DNA from 3 places in the Streptomyces similanensis genome. Region 1 is predicted to be linked to each of the others. Evidence: riboswitches for the same ligand, from Rfam matches in the RefSeq annotation. Region 1 holds a riboswitch; each other region holds the start of a gene.
What was found. Region 1 has a riboswitch for cyclic di-AMP ahead of ABEB07_RS03555 (M23 family metallopeptidase). Riboswitches for the same ligand answer to the same signal wherever they lie in the genome.
Positions count from the first base shown of each region.

Region 2: it holds a riboswitch for cyclic di-AMP, as region 1 does, so the genes downstream of both, ABEB07_RS26360 (C40 family peptidase) here and ABEB07_RS03555 (M23 family metallopeptidase) in region 1, are expected to answer to the same signal.
Region 3: it holds a riboswitch for cyclic di-AMP, as region 1 does, so the genes downstream of both, ABEB07_RS32535 (M23 family metallopeptidase) here and ABEB07_RS03555 (M23 family metallopeptidase) in region 1, are expected to answer to the same signal.

Region 1 is NZ_BAABKC010000011.1:54,355-58,860, forward strand. Features, by position in the region: gene ABEB07_RS03545 (M16 family metallopeptidase) at 1-795, shown strand, start outside; gene ABEB07_RS03550 (M16 family metallopeptidase) at 792-2,180, shown strand; cyclic di-AMP (ydaO/yuaA leader) riboswitch at 2,402-2,564, shown strand; gene ABEB07_RS03555 (M23 family metallopeptidase) at 2,577-3,335, shown strand; gene ABEB07_RS03560 (GntR family transcriptional regulator) at 3,597-4,256, shown strand.
Region 2 is NZ_BAABKC010000084.1:14,473-18,978, reverse strand. Features, by position in the region: gene ABEB07_RS26370 (helix-turn-helix domain-containing protein) at 1-510, opposite strand, end outside; gene ABEB07_RS26365 (ATP-binding protein) at 789-1,235, shown strand; gene ABEB07_RS26360 (C40 family peptidase) at 1,546-2,019, opposite strand; cyclic di-AMP (ydaO/yuaA leader) riboswitch at 2,023-2,158, opposite strand; gene ABEB07_RS26355 (ANTAR domain-containing protein) at 3,111-3,470, shown strand; gene ABEB07_RS26350 (urease subunit gamma) at 4,030-4,332, shown strand; gene ABEB07_RS26345 (urease subunit beta) at 4,347-4,506, shown strand, end outside.
Region 3 is NZ_BAABKC010000113.1:11,980-16,485, forward strand. Features, by position in the region: gene ABEB07_RS32525 (dihydrofolate reductase family protein) at 1-1,153, shown strand, start outside; tRNA gene ABEB07_RS32530 (tRNA-Met) at 1,201-1,274, shown strand; cyclic di-AMP (ydaO/yuaA leader) riboswitch at 1,621-1,775, shown strand; gene ABEB07_RS32535 (M23 family metallopeptidase) at 1,787-2,878, shown strand; gene ABEB07_RS32540 (aldo/keto reductase) at 2,985-3,929, shown strand; gene ABEB07_RS32545 (PrsW family intramembrane metalloprotease) at 4,009-4,506, opposite strand, start outside.

The DNA of each region.
Region 1 (4,506 bases):
CGCGCGTTCTTCCGCACGTACTACGCGCCGGGCAACGCCGTCCTGTCGGTCGTCGGCGACATCGACCCGCAGCAGACGCTCGCCTGGATCGAGAAGTACTTCGGCTCCATCGAGGCCCACGACGGCAAGCCCGAGCCGCGCGACGGCGCCCTGCCCGACGTCATCGGCGAGCAGCTGCGCGAGGTCGTCGAGGAGGAGGTCCCGGCCCGCGCCCTGATGGCCGCCTACCGGCTGCCGGAGGACGGCACGCGCGCCGGCGACGCGGCCGACCTCGCCCTGACCGTCCTCGGCGGCGGCGAGTCCTCCCGGCTCTACAACCGCCTGGTGCGCCGCGACCGCACCGCCGTCGCGGCCGGCTTCGGCCTGCTGCGGCTGGCCGGCGCGCCCTCCCTGGGCTGGCTGGACGTCAAGGCGTCCGGCGACGTGGAGGTGCCGGTCATCGAGGCCGCCATCGACGAGGAACTGGCCCGGTTCGCCGAGGAGGGCCCCACCGCCGAGGAGATGGAGCGGGCGCAGGCCCAGCTGGAGCGCGAGTGGCTGGACCGGCTCGGCACGGTCGCCGGCCGCGCCGACGAACTGTGCCGCTTCGCCGTCCTGTTCGGCGACCCGCAGCTCGCCCTGACCGCCGTCCAGCGGGTCCTGGAGGTGACGCCCGAGGAGGTCCAGGAGGTCGCCAAGGCCCGCCTGCGCCCCGACAACCGCGCGGTGCTCGTCTACGAGCCCACGCCCGCCGCGGACCACGCCCAGGACGCGGACGCCGCGGCCACCGACGAGACCGAGGAGACGGCGAAGTGACCGAGCTGGCCACCATGGACTTCCACCCCCAGCCGCAGGCCGGCGAGGCCAGGCCGTGGGCGTTCCCGGCGCCGGAGCGCGGCGCCCTGGACAACGGCCTCACCGTGCTGCGCTGCCACCGCCCCGGCCAGCAGGTCGTCGCCGTCGAGGTCCTGCTCGACGCACCCCTGGACGCCGAGCCGGACGGCCTGGACGGCGTCGCCACGATCATGGCGCGGGCGTTCTCCGAGGGCACCGACAAGCACTCCGCCGAGGAGTTCGCCGCCGAGCTGGAGCGCGCCGGCGCGACCCTCGACGCGCACGCCGACCACCCCGGCGTCCGGCTCAGCCTGGAGGTCCCCGCCTCCCGCCTGGCCAAGGGGCTCGGCCTGCTCGCCGACGCCCTCAGGGCGCCCGCGTTCGCCGACTCCGAGGTGGAGCGGCTGGTGGGCAACCGGCTCGACGAGATCCCGCACGAGCTGGCCAACCCCTCCCGCCGCGCCGCCAAGGAACTCTCCAAGGAGCTGTTCCCGGCCACCGCGCGCGTCTCGCGCCCGCGCCAGGGCACCGAGGACACCGTCCGCGCCGTCGACGCGGCGGCCGTCCGCGCCTTCTACGACCGGCACGTGCGGCCCGCCACGGCCACCGCGGTGGTCGTCGGCGACCTCACCGGCATCGACCTCGACGAGCTGCTCGGCGAGACCCTCGGCGCATGGACCGGCTCGCCGGCCAAGCCGCGGCCCGTTCCGCCGGTCACCGCCGACGACACCGGCCGCGTGATCATCGTGGACCGCCCGGGCGCCGTCCAGACGCAGCTGCTCATCGGCCGTATCGGACCCGACCGGCACGACCGGGTGTGGCCCGCGCAGGTGCTCGGCACCTACTGCCTGGGCGGCACCCTCACCTCCCGCCTGGACCGCGTCCTGCGCGAGGAGAAGGGCTACACCTACGGCGTGCGCTCCTTCGGCCAGGTGCTGCGCTCGGCGCCCGACGGCTCGGGCGCCGCGATGCTCGCCATCAGCGGCTCGGTCGACACGCCGAACACCGGACCGGCCCTTGACGACCTGTTCACGGTGCTGCGCAAGCTCGCCGCCGGCGGCCTCACCGACGCCGAGCGGGACGTCGCCGTGCAGAACCTCGTCGGCGTGGCGCCGCTGAAGTACGAGACGGCCGCCGCCGTGGCGAGCACCCTGGCCGACCAGGTGGAGCAGCACCTGCCCGACGACTACCAGGCGACGCTCTATCAGCAGCTCGCCGCCACCGGCACGGTGGAGGCCACCGCGGCCGTCGTCAACGCCTTCCCGGTGGACCGCCTGGTGACCGTCCTCGTCGGTGACGCGGCGCAGATCAAGGAGCCCGTCGAGGCCCTGGGCATCGGTCAGGTCACCGTCGTCCCAGCCGAGTAGCGGCATCCGCCGCCCGCGCGGGCGGCAACGGCGCGCACGCGCGCGTGGGGCCCTGGTGACCGAAGCGTCACCAGGGCCCCGTCATGTCCGAATTGCGGGAGAGGCTGCCCGTCTGACCTGTGGTCTGCGCTACAAAACAGCGGATCCGTTTGGGAATTGAAAGCGGCCCCGTCTAGCGTCGGTCCGGCTGTTCGTCGGCAGTGCGCCGCACCCGCGGCACCGGACAGCCATCGCCGAGTCCCCGTACGGCGCGAGCCAGGGGAGCCGGGGACCCACTCAGTCCCTGGGGTGAATCGGACGCCCGCGCGCCAGCGAGGGGGCCCGTAGGAGACCTTCCTGCTCCGAACCCGTCAGCTAACCCGGTAGGCGAGAGGGAAGGAAAGGACCCACGTCTGCATGGCGTTCACCCGCGCCACCGGGAAGCACCGCCGGCCCAGCCGGATGCACCGCACCACCGCCCGAGCGGCGGGCGTAGCGGCCCTCACCACCACCGGCGTGCTCAGCACCCTGGCCGCCGCCCCGGCGCTCGCCGCCGAGACCCCGGCCCCCGAGGACACCGGCCTCACCCCGGTCATCAGCATCGGTGACACCGTCGCCGCGAAGATCGACGCCCAGGCCGTCGCCCAGCAGCACGCCGCCGAGCAGAAGCTGGCCGAGCAGGCCGCGCGCGTGAAGGCCGCGGCGCTGGCGAAGAAGGAGCGCGAGGCCAAGGAGCGGGCCGCCCGCGAGGCCGAGCGCGAGCGCCTGAACGCCTTCGTGCCGCCGATCTCCGGCTCCTACGTCTCCACCGGCTACAAGACCGGCGGCTCCCTGTGGTCCTCCGGCTCGCACACGGGCATCGACTTCCACGCCATGACCGGCACCACCGTGCACGCGGTCGGCGTCGGCACGGTCGTGGAGACCGGCTGGGGCGGGGCGTACGGCAACCAGATCGTGATCCGGATGGCCGACGGCATGTACACGCAGTACGGCCACCTGTCGTCCATAGGCGTCACGGTCGGCCAGCAGGTCACCGCTGGTCAGCAGATCGGCGTGTCCGGCGCGACCGGCAACGTCACCGGACCGCACCTCCACTTCGAGGCCCGCACCTCCCCGGACTACGGCTCCGACGTCGACCCGGTGGCCTACCTGCGCCACCACGGCGTGAACGTCTGACCGACCCCGCACGGCGACGGCGCGAGCGCGCCGAAGCCCTCCCGAGGACCGTCCACGGTCCGCGGCACCCCGCGAGAACCCCGGCCCCGCGCCGGGGTTTTCGGTGTTTTCGACAGCCACGGGTATTTTGCTGTCCAAAAATTACCCATGGACCTCGGCCGTCCGTCGGAAATCCCGGCGCATTGCAATAGAGTCACGGGAACAAGCGTCCGTCGCCGAAGCGGCACGGTGATTTCAGCGGGATTCGGGCGGAGGTCGGGAATGCGTGTTCCGGCGCACTCGGTGTGCACGGCGATCCGGGACGACATCGTCGCCGGTGTCCATGAGCGCGGCAGCCGGCTCACCGAGGAAGTCCTCGCCCGCCGCTACGGCGTCTCCCGCGTTCCGGTGCGCGAGGCGCTGCGCACCCTGGAGGCCGAGGGCTTCGTGGTGACGCGCCGGCACGCGGGCGCGTGCGTGGCGGAGCCGACCGGGCAGGAGGCCGCCGACCTGCTGGAGATGCACCGGCTGCTGGAGCCGCTGTGCGCCGCCCGGGCCGCCGAGCGGCACACCCAGGCCCACCTCAGGGTGCTGCGCGGCCTGGTCAGACTGGGCCAGGAGCGGGCCGCGAGCGGCCTGGGCGAGGAACTGCGCGCCCTGGGGGGCTGGTTCCACGAGACGCTGGCGCAGGCCTGCGGCAGTCCCGCGCTCACCGCCACGCTGACCCAGCTGCGGCACAAGATCGCCTGGATGTACGTGGTGGAGACCCCGGCCGACCCGGTCGCCGCCTGGGCCGAGCACGGCGCCATCGTGGACGCCGTGGCGCGCCGCGACGGCGAGCGCGCGCGTGCGCTGACCGCCGCGCACACCGAGCGGACGGCCGCCGGCTGCCGCGTGAGGACTTCGCAACATCCCGTCAACATGTCGGGCGCGTGGCATTAACACGGTGCCCGTATACAAAGAGGGATATCCGGCGGTGGAGAATTCGTGCCGCCTTTTTCGGTGTCCCTGAATTCATGTACGGGTGCGGTGTGGACGCTTCCCGAAGGCTGCCCCGAGAAATACGAGTCGGCCCGCCGGAGACGCGCGGGCCGGGGCCGTCGCGCCGAACGGAAAAGCCGAAGCCGCCCCGTCCGGAAAAGGGCGGCGCGGCTTCGGCGTCCGGTCCGGGGGCGAGCCGCCGGACCCGGTG
Region 2 (4,506 bases), on a different contig from region 1:
CAGCTCCAGCGGCGGGTCGGCCCGCAGGACGTGCTGCCGGGCCAGCCGCACCTCCACCAGCGCGTCCAGACGCTCCTCGTCGAGTCCGTCCACGGCGGCCCGGGTCACCGCGCGGGCGTACTCGGCCGTCTGGAGCAGCCCGGGCACGACCGTGGTCTCCAGGGTGCGCATCGCGGTCGCCTGCGACTCCAGGCTGATGAAGTCCCGGTAGGTGGGCGGCAGTACGCCGCGGTAGGCGTGCCACCAGCGGTGCCGGCCGTCGCCGTCCTCGGAGCCCGCCAGCGCCAGCAGCAGCCGGCGCAGCTGCGCGTCGTGGACCGCGTAGGCGTCCAGCAGCAGCCGTACATCGGCCGGTTTCACCCCACTGGTGCCGGTCTCGATCCGGCTCACCTTCGACTGGTGCCAGCCCACCAGCCGGGCCGCCTGCCCGCTGGTGAGACCCGCGCCGGCGCGCAGCGTGCGCAGTTCGGCGCCCAGCTTGCGGCGGCGCACCACGGGACCGTGCTGCATGGCTCTCCTTACTCCCCAGGGCGCCCCGCGACGGACCGCGGCCACCCGCGCCGCCCCGGGCGGGACCGGTTCCCGGTCGGCTCGGCGCGCGCCGTCGCACACGGTCGGCCGTCGCAGAGTTCACCGCTTCGAGCGACAGATATATGCATATCTCGGTGGATCGCCACCGGGACCCGTGCGGTGATGGCAGTCTGACGGCGAAGCACCAGTCCGGGACCGTACTCGAACCATCCGCTCCGTGTCGGACCACGGCCCCGTGGGAAAGGGACGACATCGCCATGGCAGATCTCCTGGAAGCATCCGTCACTCTGCCGAGCGATCCCGCCTCGGTGGCCGCCGCCCGCGCCTACGCGGTGGGCACCCTCGTGGAGTGGGGCCTGCCGGCCCGGGCCGAGACCGCGGACACCGTGCGGCTCATCGTCTCCGAACTCGCCACCAACGCCGTCCAGCACACCCTGGGGCAGTCGCCCACCTTCACGGTCGACCTCGCCCTCGAACGGGACGAGCTGCTGCGCATCGGGGTCACCGACAGCCATCCCCGGTTCCCGAAACGGCTGCCGGCCGCCGTCCAGCAGGACAACGGCCGGGGCATGGTGATCATCCGGTGGCTCGCCGCGGAGTGCGGCGGCAGGCTGAGCGTGCGCCGCACCCGCGAGGGCGGCAAGACGGTCTGCATCGAACTCCCGTGGACGCCCGGCGCGCAGGAAGCGCCGCCGGCGCGCTGAGCGCGACGGCGGCCGCGCGACGGTCCACGCCCTGCGCCCGCTCCGGGCCACGCCGCCCGGCCCGCGTTCCCCGGCGCACGGACGACGGCTCGCGGACGGCGGACGCACGAGGGCCGGTCCGGCTCGGCGGGCACCGGTGGGTGCCGTGCGGCGGCGGCCGACGGCCCGGGACCGTGACGGCACGGGCGGCCGCGGCAGCGGATTCCCGCGACGGCGACGGCGACCGCGACGACGACCGCGGCGGCTCGTGGCCGCGGCGGCGGGTCGGCGCGCGGGCGCCGACGGATGGCCGGCGCCGCCCTCGGGCGGGTCAGTTGACCCGCCCGTACCACACGCTCTTCGTCCAGATCTTCTGCAGCCGCACCACGTCACCGGTCTTCGGCGCATGCCAGATCTTGCCCCCGCCGGCGTAGATGCCGACGTGGTAGACGTACGAGCCCGAGTGGAAGAACACCAGGTCACCGGCGCGGCGGCTGCCCGCCGAGATGTGGCGGGACTTGTTGTACTGCTGCTCGGCCGTGCGGGGCAGCTTCTTGCCCGCCCGCTTGAACGAGTACAGCGTGAGTCCCGAGCAGTCGAACCGGCGCGGTCCCGTGGCGCCCCACTGGTAGGGGGAGCCCTTCTTGGACGCCGCGATCTGGAGCGCCTTCGCCGCGAACGTCGCGGCCGAGGCGTCGGAGGCGCCGCCGGGCACCACGATCGAACCGCCGACGGCGGCGATGGTCAGGGCCGAGGCCGTGCCGGCCCGGGCCATGAACGACGGGACACGATTGAGCGCAGTCATGCGCAACCCTTCGTCAGCCGCCTGTGAAGGATGACCTGTCGGATTCGGGCTGGCGAAGTTGCCCGGCCGCGTTGTCGCGGCTTCACCCCAAGGGCTGCTCGACCCGGCCATGGTGTGACCGTTCCGGCGACCCGTCGTGCTTGGGTCCTCCACTCCTGCCGATCCACTTCCGTCGACCGGTCGTCCGTGCGGCGGCAGGACTCGGCGTCCGCCCGGACCGCCCCGCCGCTGTGGCGGGGGCTTGTCGTCAGACAGGGATCTTCACCTACGGATGTCCGAAAATCCCAACGGAACTATGGATTTGTGTTGTTACTCACCACTCACCCGTTCGGGTGGACATCCGCTCGTTCGAACGACTGTGTCCTCCCGTCACGACGCCCGGACCAGCGGCGGAACGCCCCATTCCGCCATCCGTGCAGGCGCGTTGCGCAACCGCGAGGTCCCCGAAAAAGGGTGTGTATCTACGCCGAAAGGCGGTACCTCATTTGGTCCGTTTCGGCTCCCGCCCGGGAGCGTCGGCCCCGTCGCCCGCGTGTGGTCGAGCCGGGGATGCCTGTGCGTCCGTCAACTGCCGTGCCGCGCGGGCGGGGTGACCCGGCTGGTCGGGCACTCGCCGTCGAGCGCGCGCGGCGCCCGCGCCGGGGTCGCCGTGCGCGGCGCGGTCTCGCCCCGCCGGCGCATCGGCGCGAGCGCGTCGGGCGAGCGGACCCACCGCGGCCAGGTAACGGCCGATCAGCTCCGCCTCGGCGCGCGGTCTGCGTCGGCGGCCTCGGCTCCGGGGGCGGCCCGGCGGGCGGCACGGACGGTTCGGGCGGATCCACCGGCGGCTCGTCCCGGGCCCGGCGGCCGCGGGTTCCCGCGCATGTGCCCGGCGGCCCCCGGGCGGACCCGGCGGACGGTCGGCCGGTCCACGGCGCGGCCCGCCACGAGAGGGTCGTCGGCCCCCGGGCGGAGACGCCGGCGCCGAGGACGTACCGGCCCTGTGCCCCCGGCGGGACCCTTCGGCCGGCCGGTCTCCGGTCGTGCGCGTCGTTCTCCTGGAGCAAGCTGGAGGTGGAACTCCGGCCGCTCGACGACCCAGGGGATCTGCAATGGTGTTCTTCGCGATGTCCAGGCGGCACCCCCTCCAGCTGCTGTCCACCACCGACCTGGTGCTGGAGCACGAACGGCTGCACGAGGAGATCGACCAGCTGCAACGCGCCCTGACCTCGCACGCCGTCATCGACCAGGCCATCGGCGCCGTGGTGGCCTTCGGCCGGATCCCGCCCGACGACGCCTGGCGGGTCCTGCGGGAGGTCTCCCAGCGCACCAACACGAAGGTGCGCACGGTCGCCGAGCACGTCCTGAAGTTCGCGCAGGGCGGCGCCCTGTCCGACACCGAGCTGGAGGAGCTGAGGCGGGCGCTCGACCGCCACTCCGCGCACTTCTCCGCAGGCCGCGCAGGGTCCTGATCCGCCCGAGCGAGCCGCCCGCGCCCTCGCGCGCCGCCGGTACGCGCCCCAGCCCGCCGCCGGCCGGCCCTGCGCCCGCCGTCGGTACGCCGCCTCACACCTGCTGCCGCACGCCCCGCTTCTGCCGCCGTACGCCCCCGCGCCCGCCGCCTCGCACGCCCCGCGCCCGCCGCCGTACGCCCCCGCCGCCCAAGCGGCCCGCGCCCGTCGTCGTAGGCCCCCGAGAACCGCCGTACGCGGCCCCGCCCCGGCGGTCCGTGCGTGCGGCGGCGGTGACCGTGCCACGGACGTGCCGTGCCACGGACGTGCCGTGCCACGGACGGCGCAGCGGGGCGCCCCCGGTATGCCGCAGCCCAGCTGCCGGTCATGGGACGACCAAGGTCTGGTTAACGTCGTTGAAACTCCGACGAACTAGCCTGCCGATCCATGCCACCTGCGGTTTTTCCGTCTGGATTGTTCGAGGATCGAGCGATTCCTCCCTGTGTTAGACCTGTGCCGTCGTGGTGGCTGCGGCAGCCGGGCCCCGTGCGGTCCGGAGCGATGACTGTGAGGTGGGCCCATGCAACTGACCCCGCACGAACAAGAGAGACTGCTCATCCATGTGGCGGCCGACGTGGCCGAGCGGCGCCGGGCCCGGGGGCTGAAGCTGAACCACCCCGAGGCGATCGCCCTCATCACCTCGCACATCCTGGAGGGCGCCCGCGACGGCCGTACCGTCGCCGAGCTGATGTCCTCCGGACGCAAGGTGCTGACCAGGGACGACGTCATGGAGGGCATCCCCGAGCTGATCCACGACGTGCAGGTCGAGGCCACCTTCCCCGACGGGACCAAGCTCGTCACCGTCCACGAGCCGATCGTCTGAAGGGGGAGGAAGCGGTGATTCCCGGAGAGATCCTGTTCGCCGACGGCCCGATCGTCTACAACGAGGGCCGCGAGGTCACCCGGCTGACCGTGCTGAACGCCGCCGACCGCCCCGTACAGGTCGGCTCGCACTACCACTTCGCCGAGGCCAACCCCGGCCTGGAGTTCGACCGTG
Region 3 (4,506 bases), on a different contig from region 1:
CCTCCCGTACGTCCTGCTGTCCGCCGCCGTCTCCCTCGACGGCTACCTGGACGACACCGGCCCCGACCGCCTCCTGCTGTCCGGCCCCGCCGACTTCGAGCGGGTGGACGAGGTACGGGCGTCCGTGGACGCGATCCTCGTCGGGGCCGGCACGCTGCGCGCCGACAACCCGCGGCTGCTGGTCAACTCGCCCGAGCGGCGCGCGGCCCGGGTCGCCGCCGGGCTGCCGGAGTACCCGCTGAAGGTCACGGTCAGCGCCTCGGGCGAACTGGACCCTGGGGCGCGCTTCTGGCACACGGGCGGCGCGAAGGCCGTCTACACCACCGACGAGGGAGCCGCGCGCCTGCGGCGCACCGGCCTCACCCCGGCCACACACCCCGCCGTCGACGTCGTGCCCCTGGGCCCGGAGCTCGACTGGCGGCTGCTGCTCGCACACCTGCACGACGTGCTCGGTGTGCGGCGGCTCATGGTCGAGGGCGGCGGCACGATCCACACCCAGCTGCTCCAGCGGCAGCTCGCCGACGAGGTGCAGCTCGTGCTCGCCCCGCTGTTCGTGGGCGACCCGGCCGCGCCCCGGCTGTTCGGGCCGGGGTCGTACCAGGGCGGGCGGCTGCGGCTGGTGGAGACCCGGGCCGTCGGGGACGTGGTCCTCCTGCGGTACGAGCCCACCGCACCCGGCGCCGGCGGGCGGACCGTCCCCGCCGACCGGCACTGGCTGCGGACCGCCTGCGAGCTGGCGCTGCGGTGCCCGCCCTCGGCGACCGCGTTCAGCGTGGGCGCGGTGGTGGTCGCCGCCGACGGCACCGAGTTGGCGCGGGGCCACTCGCGGGAGGCCGGCGATCCCGTCGTGCACGCGGAGGAGGCGGCACTCGCCAAGATCGACCCGGCCGATCCGCGGCTCGGCGGGGCCACGGTGTACAGCAGCCTGGAGCCGTGCGCCCGACGCGCCTCCCGGCCGCGGCCGTGCGCCCGGCTGATTCTGGACGCCGGGGTGCGGCGGGTGGTCACGGCCTGGCGGGAGCCGGACACGTTCGTCGAGGCGGCCGACGGGGCCGGGCTCCTGGCGGGCGCGGGCGCGGAGGTCGTCGTCCTGCCGGAGTACGAGGCGGCGGCCCGGGAGCCCAACCGGCACCTGGATCCGGGGCTCAGGTGAACTCGTGTGCAACCAGCCCCGAACATGGGATACACTGGTTTCACCGACGCGGGGTGGAGCAGCTCGGTAGCTCGCTGGGCTCATAACCCAGAGGTCGCAGGTTCAAATCCTGTCCCCGCTACTGAAGACTCAGGGCCGGAATCCGATCACAGGATTCCGGCCCTGAGTGTTTCCCGGACACCGTGGCCCTCGACCCTCGCCCCCCGTCACCACACGTGAGCGGGCCGACCCCCTCCGCATAACAACTGACACACCATCACCTCGCGCCGCGTACCGCCGATGGCCGAGGAGAGCCCGTGGATGGCCTGATTCTTTGTCAACTCACCCGCCTTCAGTCCCCCGTGAGCGGTATGTCCTGGCCAAAAAGGTTTAATGATCAAGCCGCACGGCTTGGAATCAAACCCCCACGTCTATTAACGTTCGATAACGCAGCGCGGTCGTCCCAGCCGTCACCAGAGGCGGCTCCGTGCGCGCACGCGCCGAATCCCGCGAGGGAACCGGGGAACCACCACCTTGGGGTGAATCGCACGTCACCCGTGCCGTCATGGCCGGTCGACGCGCGTAGGAGACCTTCCCGCTCCGAACCCGTCAGCTAACCCGGTAGGCGACGCGGAAGGAAAGGAGCACGCCCGCGTGGCGTCCAACCGGCCTGCCTCTGAAGCCCCGTTCCTGCCGAGCCGGCGCACCGAGTCCTTCGGTTACGGCGAGCGGCGCCCCGACGAGGGCCCCTGGGAGGAGTGGAACCCCACCGAGGACTCCCTCCGCCCCGTACGCGGCCGGCACCGCGTCGCCAAGCAGCGCGGCGGCGGGCTCGCGCGCAGCTCCACCGTCCTCGGCGTCGGCGTCATCGCCGCCGTCGGCGCGGGCGGCATGGCCAGCGCCAACACCGGCAAGCCGCCGGTCTCCCTCTCGCTGCCCGACCTGCCCTCCGTGGACCACCTGCCGGCGGTCGGCGCGCTCTTCGACGACTCCGCCGAGGACACCGCCGCACCCGTGGGCTCGGCGACCGCGCTCAGCGACGTGGTCGAGGCCACCCCCCAGGTCCCGCAGGCTGAGCAGGCCCAGCAGGTCCAGGCCGCGCGCGGCACCGCCGACGCGGGCGAGGCGCTGCGCAACCGGATCATGGCCCAGGCCGAGCAGCAGCAGGCCCAGGTCGAGGCGAAGGCGCGGGCCGCCACCGAGGCCGCCGCGGTGAAGAAGGCCCAGGCCGACGCGGCCCAGGCCAAGCAGGAGGCCGAGGCCAAGGCCGCCGCCGCGAAGAAGCGGGCGGAGGAGGAGGCCAGGAAGAAGGCCGAGGAGGCGCGCCTGGCCGAGCTGGCCAAGCAGTACACGCTGCCGACCTCGTCCTACACGATCACCTCCACCTTCGGCCAGGCCGGCTCCATGTGGTCCTCCGGCCACCACACCGGCCTCGACTTCGCCGCGCCCACCGGCACGCTGATCAAGGCCATCCACAGCGGCACCGTCACCGAGGCCGGCTGGGCCGGCGCCTACGGCTACCGCACGATCCTCACCCTCGACGACGGCACCGAGCTGTGGTTCTGCCACCAGTCCTCGATCAGCGTCTCGGCCGGCCAGAAGGTCGGCACCGGCGAGGTCATCGGCCGGGTCGGCGCCACCGGCAACGTCACCGGGCCGCACCTGCACCTGGAGGTGCACCCGGGCGGGCAGGCCACCGGCATCGACCCGATGGCGTGGCTGAACGGCAAGGGCCTCAACCCCTGAGACGGCCCCGCACGGACGCTCCGCCGGGCGCTGTTTGCGCGATCTTTGCGCCCGGATCCGGCGGGGCACGGAATGGGCCGCTCTGCCATGGCCGTTGATGTCGTACATGACTTCTCTTCGCAAGCTCGGCCAGTCCGACCTCGAGGTCTTCCCGCTCGCCCTCGGCGGCAACGTCTTCGGCTGGACCGCCGACCGGAACCGGTCCTTCGCCGTGCTCGACGCCTACGCGGCGGCCGGCGGCAACTTCGTGGACACCGCCGACTCCTACTCCGCGTGGATCGAGGGCAACCACGGCGGCGAGTCCGAGACGATCATCGGCGAGTGGATCAAGGAGCGCGGCAACCGCTCCGACGTCGTCATCGCCACCAAGGTCAGCCAGCACCCCGACTTCAAGGGCCTGTCCGCCGCCAACATCAAGGCCGCCGCCGACGCCTCCCTCAAGCGGCTCGGCACCGACCACATCGACCTGTACTACACCCACTTCGACCAGCCCGAGGTGCCCGTCGAGGAGATCATCGGCGCCCTGGACGAGCTGGTGAGGGCGGGCAAGGTGCGCCAGATCGGCGCCTCCAACATCTCCGCCGAGCGCCTGAAGGCGTCCCTGGAGTTCTCCGAGCGCGAGGGCCTGGCCCGCTACGTGGCGCTCCAGCCGCACTACAACCTCGTCTCGCGCGACACCTACGAGGGAGAGCTGCGGGACCTCGCCGAGCGGGCCGGCCTGGCCGCGATGCCGTACTTCGCGCTGGCCTCCGGCTTCCTGACCGGCAAGTACCGGCCGGGCGCGACGGTGGACAGCGCACGGGCCGAGGGCGCCGCCAAGCACCTGGCGACCGAGCGCGGCCAGAAGGTCCTTACCGCCCTCGACGAGGTCGCCCGGGCCCATGACGCCGAGGTCGCCACGGTGGCCCTGGCCTGGCTCGCGGCCCAGCCGACGGTGGCCGCCCCGATCGCCTCGGCGCGGACCGTGGAGCAGCTCCCGGCCCTGCTCGCCGTCGCCGGACTGCGGCTGACGGACGACGAGATCGGCAAGCTGACCCAGGCATCCGCCTGACCGGACGATCCGACCCGGGCGATCCGACCCGGGCGATCCGATCCGGGTGATCCGATCCGATCCGGACGACCGGCTCAGATCAGGGTTGCGTCCGGTAGGGGTTGTACGCGGGGTACGGCGCCGGAGCCGCGCCGGCGGCGCCGTACGACCCGTACCCCTGCGCCGCCCCGGGCGCGACCGGACCGCTCTGCGGATACCCGTACCCGTGCGCACCGGGGCCGGGGCCCTGGGGGCGCGGGTGGGGGTGCGGGGCGCCGTAGCGCTGGGACTGGCCGTACACGCCGAGGACCGGCCACGGCGGGGCGACCACCCGCACCGGCGGCGCGGTCATCCGGGCCGCGTGGTCGAGCGCGGGCCGCGCCACCTCGCGGCCGCGCCACATCGCGTGCAGCAGCTCCTGCTCGCGGGCGGCGAAGCCGGCGCCGGCCCGGCCGAGGCGGCCGCGGCGGCGCAGGAACGCCAGCGAGGTCGCGTACGCCTCGTACTGGGCGACGGTGCGCGCCGCGGGCTTGCCCAGGTGCCGGCCGGCGTACTCGCGGGCCACCCGGCGGGCCCGCATGGACCCGAGGGCGAACGG